Regions from separate parts of the Streptomyces sp. NPDC088747 genome, predicted to be linked through region 3. Evidence: riboswitches for the same ligand, from Rfam matches in the RefSeq annotation. Region 3 holds a riboswitch; each other region holds the start of a gene.

What was found. Region 3 has a riboswitch for cobalamin ahead of ACIP79_RS08915 (CbtB-domain containing protein). Riboswitches for the same ligand answer to the same signal wherever they lie in the genome.
Region 1: linked by a shared signal. The riboswitch ahead of ACIP79_RS03970 (ABC transporter substrate-binding protein) and the one ahead of ACIP79_RS08915 (CbtB-domain containing protein) in region 3 are both predicted to bind cobalamin.
Region 2: linked by a shared signal. The riboswitch ahead of ACIP79_RS29665 (cobalamin biosynthesis protein) and the one ahead of ACIP79_RS08915 (CbtB-domain containing protein) in region 3 are both predicted to bind cobalamin.

The regions. Positions count from the first base shown of each region.
Region 1 covers NZ_JBIVKZ010000001.1:801,272-803,528, forward strand. The annotation lists gene ACIP79_RS03965 (FecCD family ABC transporter permease) at 1-9, opposite strand, end outside; gene ACIP79_RS03970 (ABC transporter substrate-binding protein) at 6-1,028, opposite strand; cobalamin riboswitch at 1,098-1,283, opposite strand; gene ACIP79_RS03975 (hypothetical protein) at 1,387-1,767, shown strand; gene ACIP79_RS03980 (alpha-amylase family protein) at 1,757-2,257, opposite strand, start outside.
Region 2 covers NZ_JBIVKZ010000014.1:221,579-223,835, reverse strand. The annotation lists gene ACIP79_RS29675 (anion permease) at 1-813, shown strand, start outside; gene ACIP79_RS29670 (hypothetical protein) at 826-1,047, shown strand; cobalamin riboswitch at 1,204-1,347, shown strand; gene ACIP79_RS29665 (cobalamin biosynthesis protein) at 1,447-2,257, shown strand, end outside.
Region 3 covers NZ_JBIVKZ010000003.1:121,969-124,225, forward strand. The annotation lists gene ACIP79_RS08910 (CbtA family protein) at 70-828, opposite strand; gene ACIP79_RS08915 (CbtB-domain containing protein) at 849-1,070, opposite strand; cobalamin riboswitch at 1,105-1,255, opposite strand; gene ACIP79_RS08920 (enoyl-CoA hydratase/isomerase family protein) at 1,352-2,257, opposite strand, start outside.

The DNA of each region.
Region 1 (2,257 bases), on a different contig from region 3:
GACGCTCACCCGGCGAGCCCGAACTCCCGCAGGCCCGCGGCGACCTGTTCCACGCCCTCGACGGTGCGGATGGTCGGGTTCATGGCCTGTCCGCTGAGCAGGACGTACCGCTTGTGCCTGACGGCGGACATGTTCCTGGTGACCGGGTCGGACTCCAGGAACTCGATCTTCTTCGCGGCGGACTCGGCGGTCTGCGACTTGCGCGTCAGATCGCCGATCACGAGGACGTCGGGGTCACGGTCGGCGACGGTCTCCCAGTTGATCTGGGGCCATTCGTCGTGGGTGTCGTCGAAGACGTTGTGCGCGCCGAGGGTGCGGGTGATGGCGCCGGGGGCGCCGCAACAGCCCGCCATGTAGGGCGACTCGGCGTTGGCGAACCAGTACAGGAGGGTGACGTCGGAGGCGTCGATCCCGGCCGTGGCGGTCTTCACCCGCTTCTTGAGCGAGGTGACGAGCTTCTCACCGCGCTCTCGCACCCCGAACACCCGGGCGAGGTCGCGCACTTCGCCGTAGACGGTGTCCATCGTGAGCGGCTGTTTCCGTGAGCCGTCCCCGTCACCGGAGTTGTCCTTGCCGGCGCAGTCGGAGGGCGAGACGTACGTCGGTACGCCGAGCTTCTCGAACTGCTCGCGTGTCGCCACCCCGCCCTTGCCGAGCGTGGAGACGAAGGAGGCGGCGACGAAGTCGGGTTCGGCGTCCAGGACGCGTTCGAAGGAGGGGTTGTTGTCGGAGATCCGCTCGACCTCGGCGTTCTGCTTCTCCAGCCCCTTCAGCACGGGGTCGGTCCAGGTGGCGGTCCCCACCATCCGGTCGGCGAGTCCGAGCGAGAGCATGATCTCGGTGGTCCCCTGGTTGAGGGAGACCGCGCGCCGCGGCGGCGCGTCGACGCGTACCGCCTGCCCGCAGTTGTCGAGGGTGACGGCGGAACCGGCTTCCGTCGTGGCGGACGAACCGGATCCGCAGCCGGTCAGGAGCAGCGCCCCCGAGGACAGCAGGGCGGCATGGCGGGCAAGGCGTGCGAAAGGCACGGAAGGCGATCCCTTGGCGTCGAGGGCTCAAGCGCGGAGCCCGGTCGTACGGAGTTCCCCCGCGCTCTGAGGACCGCGGAGGCCGCCAGCAGGTCTTCGGACTCGGGATCACCCGGACGAGGCGCCTTCCCGGACCTCACGCGGTCCAGTGGCCGATGCCCCGCCCGTCACCCTCACCGCTGCGCGTCAGTTCCGGATTCGCACCGGATTCCCTGACCCACGTACATGGGTTCGACTGGCCTCGGCAAGCTATCACGGGGCGCGAAGCCGACGACCGGGCGGCCTCGACCTCTGCCTTTTCCCGGACCCGGCCACGCACTCCACCGCCGCCGAGTCGCACTCGACGGCGGTGGTAGTGGTGGTCGGTCCGGCATCGGTGGTGGGTCCGACGGCGGTGGTCGGTCCGACGGCGGTGGTCGGTTCGACGGCGGTGAGGGGTTCGACGCGGGTGATCGGGCCGACCACGGTGATCGGTTCGACGCCCGTGATCGACCCGACGCCGGTGGTCGGTTCGACGCCGGTGATCGGTTCGACGCCGGTGATCGGTTCGACGCCCGTGATCGACCCGACGCCGGTGGTCGGTTCGACGCCGGTGATCGGTTCGACGCCCGTGATCGGTTCGACGCCCGTGATCGGTTCGACGCCCGTGCTCGACCCGACACCCGTAGTCGGGCCGACGGCTCCCGAGGTTCGCCGTGCCGTCGGCCCGTCCGGCGGTGAAGGTGTTGTCAGCCGGTAGCCACCCTTTCCGGGTCGTCCGCGGTGGTGCCGACGCGCAGCCACCGGTATCCGTAGGCGGGGAGTTCGACGGGGAGCAGACCGTCGTCGGGCACCGTCAGTCCGGCGTGGCCGTCGTCGAGGAGATCCGTCAGCTTGCCGCCGGGGCCCGCCTCGGGCAGCCGCAGCCGTGCGGTGACCTGCCTTCCCGAGAAGTTGTGCAGGGCCAGCACCGCCCCGTCGCCGGTGCGGCTGACGTGGGCCAGCACGGAGCGCTCCCCCGTGTCCGCCAAGTGGTATTCGCCCCAAGCCAGTTCGGGCGCCTCCCGGTAGCGCTCGACGAACAGCCGGATGCGGCTCAGCAGCGAAGCGGGATCGCGGCTCTGCTCGTACACGTTGACCTTCCGGGGCCCGAACGCCCCTTCAACCATCGGGTTGGGGAAGGCCGTCGGATCGGCGGTGGAGAACCCCGCGCCCTCCTCCGGGGTCCACTGCATGGGCGTACGTACGGC
Region 2 (2,257 bases), on a different contig from region 3:
GCCGCGCCCGTGGTGGCCGGAATCGCCGCGACGCTGGCCACCCGGCTGACGTACCGGATCGGCCGCCGCGCCGACGAGAAGGCTACGGCCAAGGGCTACCGCGCCGGCCAGATCGCCTCGGCGGGCCTGGTCTCGCTGGCCCACGGCACGAACGACGCGCAGAAGACGATGGGCATCATCACCCTCGCGCTGGTCACCGGCGGCGTGATCGCGCCGGACTCGAACCCGCCGACCTGGGTCATCGTCTCGGCCGGTATGGCCATCGCGCTCGGCACCTACCTGGGCGGCTGGCGCATCATCCGCACGATGGGCAAGGGCCTCACCGACCTCGCGCCGCCGCAGGGCTTCGCCGCCCAGACCAGCGCCGCCACGGTCATCCTGGCCTCCTCCCACCTGGGCTTCTCGCTCTCCACCACGCAGTCGTGCTCCGGCGCGGTGATGGGTTCGGGCCTCGGCCGCAAGGGCGGTGTCGTCCGCTGGTCGACCGCGACCCGCATGTTCATCGCCTGGGGCCTCACACTCCCGGCGGCGGGCCTGGTCGGCGCCGGTGCGGAGTTCCTCACCAAGCAGGGCACCTGGGGCGTCGCCCTGACGGGTGCGCTCCTGGTGGCCGGCGCGGGGATCATCTGGAACCTGTCGCGCCGTCGCCCGGTGACCATCGACAACGTCAACGAGTTCGGCGCCGAGACCCCGGGCGTCGTCACGGCGGCGGTCGCCGCGGTCTCCCCGCCTCCCGCGGGCCCGCTCCCCGCCGACCTCAAGGCCACCATCCCGTCCCCGGACGCGGAGCCCACCGCTCCGGCCACGGTCTAAGGAACGAACAGCATGCACATCGACTGGGCAGCACTCGGCTCCGTGTTCGGAGTCAGCCTGGTGGCCACCGTGGCACTGGTGGGCCTCTTCACCCTGGGCATCGTCGGCCTCTCCAAGCGCGAGTCCGCGACGGCCACGGGCGGCAGCGCCGCCCTCGCGGTCACCGGCGCGTACGCCTGCTTCGCGGCGTGCGCGGCGGCGGTGGCGTACGGGATCTATCTGATCGTGGCCTGACGGCCCGTCACAGCGAAGAGTCACGTATGGGGCGCACTTCCCGGTGCGCCCCATACGTGTGTTTCCCCGCGCCCGGCCACGAGAGCGGCGTGATCTTGGTCGGCCCCGTGTGGGCCTCAGCACACTCCTCCGTCGCAGGTCAACGGCAAGTTGACGGGTCTTCCAACGCCGTGGTGGACTGCCGGGGCCAAGTACGGCGGCAAGAGAGGAAGCCGGTGTGAATCCGGCGCGGTCCCGCCACTGTCACCGGGGAGTGAAGTCCCCGGAAGCCAGGAACTCTCACCGCCGGTCTCTTCTAACCAGGGCGCGGACACCCTGAGTGAGGACATATCGCCATGCGCGGCTGCCCATTTGACCTGCGAAAGACGGCTGTGCCCGACCTGACGGTCGGCTGAACCCATGCGTGCCGATCGCGTCTTCGCGTACGGCGCCGCCGCCGGCCTACTCGGTGACCTGCTGCTCGGCGATCCCCGCCGGGGGCATCCGGTCGCCGCTTTCGGGCGGGCCGCGGGTGCCGTGGAGCGGGTGCTCTGGCGGGACCACCGCGGCTGGGGCGCGCTGCACACGGCCGTGTGCGCCGGCGGTGCCGCCGGGCTCGCGGCGCTCGCCGCCCGTTCCGTACGCCAATCCCGTACCGCCTCCATCACGCTGACCGCGGCCGCCACTTGGGCCGTCGTCGGCGGAACCTCCCTCGGCCGGGAGGCGCGGGCGATCGGCGGCGCGCTCGCGGCCGGTGACGTCGAGGTGGCCAGGGAGCGGCTGCCGCATCTGTGCGGCCGGGATCCGCAGGCGCTCGACGCCGACGGGATCGCGCGGGCGGTCGTCGAGTCGGTCGCCGAGAACACCTCCGACGCCGTGGTGGGGGCTCTGGTGTGGGGTGCGGTGGCCGGCGTGCCCGGTCTTGTCGGGTTCCGGGCCGTCAACACCCTGGACGCGATGGTCGGGCACAGGTCCACCAGATACCGGCGCTACGGCTGGGCGTCCGCGCGGCTCGACGACCTCGCGGGCTGGCCCGGAGCGCGGCTCACCGCGCTCCTCGCGGCCGCCGCCGGAAGCGATCCGCGCGGCGCCCTGCGTGCCTGGCGCGCCGACGCGGACCGGCACCCGAGCCCCAACGCCGGCCCGGTGGAGGCCTCGTTCGCGGGGTCGCTCGGCGTGCGGCTCGGCGGAACCCTCGCGTACGGGGGAAGGGTCGAGCACCGGCCGGTCC
Region 3 (2,257 bases):
CGGCACCGCGAACACGAGTGAGGGCCCCCGGAGACGTCCGGGGGCCCTCACTCGTGACGTGGATCGGGTCTAGTGGGGCGCGGCGACAGGCCGGCCCGCGGTGACCGTAGCCGGCCTGGGGTTCAGCAGCCGCTCGGCCAACTCGCCGAAGACGAGGCCGAATCCGCCCCACAGGGTGATCTGCATGGCCACCGCGGAGACGCGGAACCGCCACAGCACGGCGGCCGGGAAGTCGGCGGGCACCTCGTTGATGGCGGGCAGGAACGCGTACGCGAGCCCGATCACGAGGGCGAAGGCGGCCACCGCGGCGACGGTGGCGTGCCAGGTGCCCAGTCTGGGCGCGAGCCGCTTGCCCAGGATGGTGGCGGCGACCGCCAACAGGACGCCGAGCACCATCATCAGGAAGTACAGCGTGGTGCGCTTGGCGATGGTGCCGTGGTCGCCGACCGCCGGCGGATTGGCCGGGTACTTCAGGAACGGCACGACGTAGACGGTGAGCAGCGCGCAGCCGGACAGCAGCAGCGCGGTCGCCCGCGGGCTGAAGCGGCCCACGCGGCCGAGCGCGAAGCAGAAGGCGAGTGCCGCGATGCCGCCGAAGGCGACGCCGTAGATCAGGACGCCGGTGGCCAGACCGGCGGTGGACTGGAGGCTGCGGGAGACGAGTTCGACCTCGTGCACGTGGCCCGCGGCGTGCGACTCCTCGAAGCCGATCGCGCTGTCGACGCTCGGCTCACCGAGGAAGTAGGCGACGATCAGGGCGAGCACGCCGGCGCCGAGGCCGGCGAGCATGCCCCGCACGAGGAGGTTTCTTACCGTTGCGGAGTTCATGGGGTGCGCCGCGTCCTTCGTCAGTGGCAGGGGAAGCCGAGAAGGTGGCGGGCGTCGTGCACCCATTCATGGACTCCCTCGCCGGAGACGACGGAGGTGGCGCCCTGTTCGGCGCCGACGAAGTACAGCAGGACCAGCATCAGGACGCCGAAGAACACGGCCCAGGGAGCGATGTCCCTGAGCGGCAGTTTGGCCGGTACGACGGGAGTGGTGGGTGTCGGCTGGGCGACATGCTGCGCCATGGCAGGGCCTCCTCGGGAGTTCGCGTCCCATCTCGGTGGTGCACTGGACGACGGCTACGGGTCTGACTTGCCCCCCTCTCGCATAAGGGGTGGCTCACAGTGGCGCGACCGTGCCGGGTTCCCACCGGCTTCCGTTCTGCCGTCGTCGATATCGCACCGACGGTACCGCCTGGCGGGTACATGGCCAAGACCGCGCCACCTGGCGTGATCCATCACTCCCGGGCCCGGTGACCCGGCACACTCCGCCGGGCGGCCTTCGGCCGGAAGGCCCACCAGGGCGTCTACGGCGCGAACTCGGTTCCGCCGAGCCCGAGTTCGCGCGCGCCGAGCGGGACGAAGAAGCGGGCGACGTCCGCGTCGGTGACCTCGCCGAGCGTGGCCGGTGACCAGCGGGGGTCCCGGTCCTTGTCGATGACCTGGGCGCGGATGCCCTCCACCAGGTCGGGTGCGGTGAGGGCCGCGCAGGAGACGCGGTACTCCTGGTCGAGGGTCTGCTCCAGCGAACCGAGGTGCCGGGCGCGCCGCAGGGCGGCCAGGGTGACCTTGAGGGCGGTGGGCGACTTCGCGAGCAGTGTCCCGGCGGCTTCCTTGGCCGCCCGGTCACCGTCGGCGAGCAGCCGGTCGACGATCTCCTCGACGGTGTCGGCGGCGTAGCAGGAGTCGATCCAGGGCCGCCACGCGGCGAGTTCACCGGGCGGCGCCTGACGTGCGTACCGGTCCAGGACCTCCCGTACCGGCGCGTGGGCGAGTTCCGCCGTCAGCTTCGGCAGGGACTCGGACGGTACGAAGTGGTCGGCGAGGCCGCAGAGTTGGGCGTCGGCGGCGCCCACGACGGCTCCGGTCAGCGCCAGATGGGTGCCGAGTTCACCCGGCGCGCGGGACAGCAGGCGGGTGCCGCCGACGTCCGGCACGAAGCCGATGCCGGTCTCCGGCATGGCGACCCGCGAGCGCTCGGTGACGATCCGGACCCCGGCGTGCGCGGAGACGCCGACGCCGCCGCCCATCACGATGCCGTCCATCACGGCGACGTACGGCTTGGGGTAGCGGGCGATGCGGGCGTTGAGCCGGTACTCGTCGCGCCAGAAGGCGGCGGAGGCCGTGCCGTCGCCGTCGCGGGCGTCGCCGTGGATGGCGCGGATGTCGCCGCCCGCGCACAGGCCGCGCTCCCCTGCGCCGGTGAGGACGAC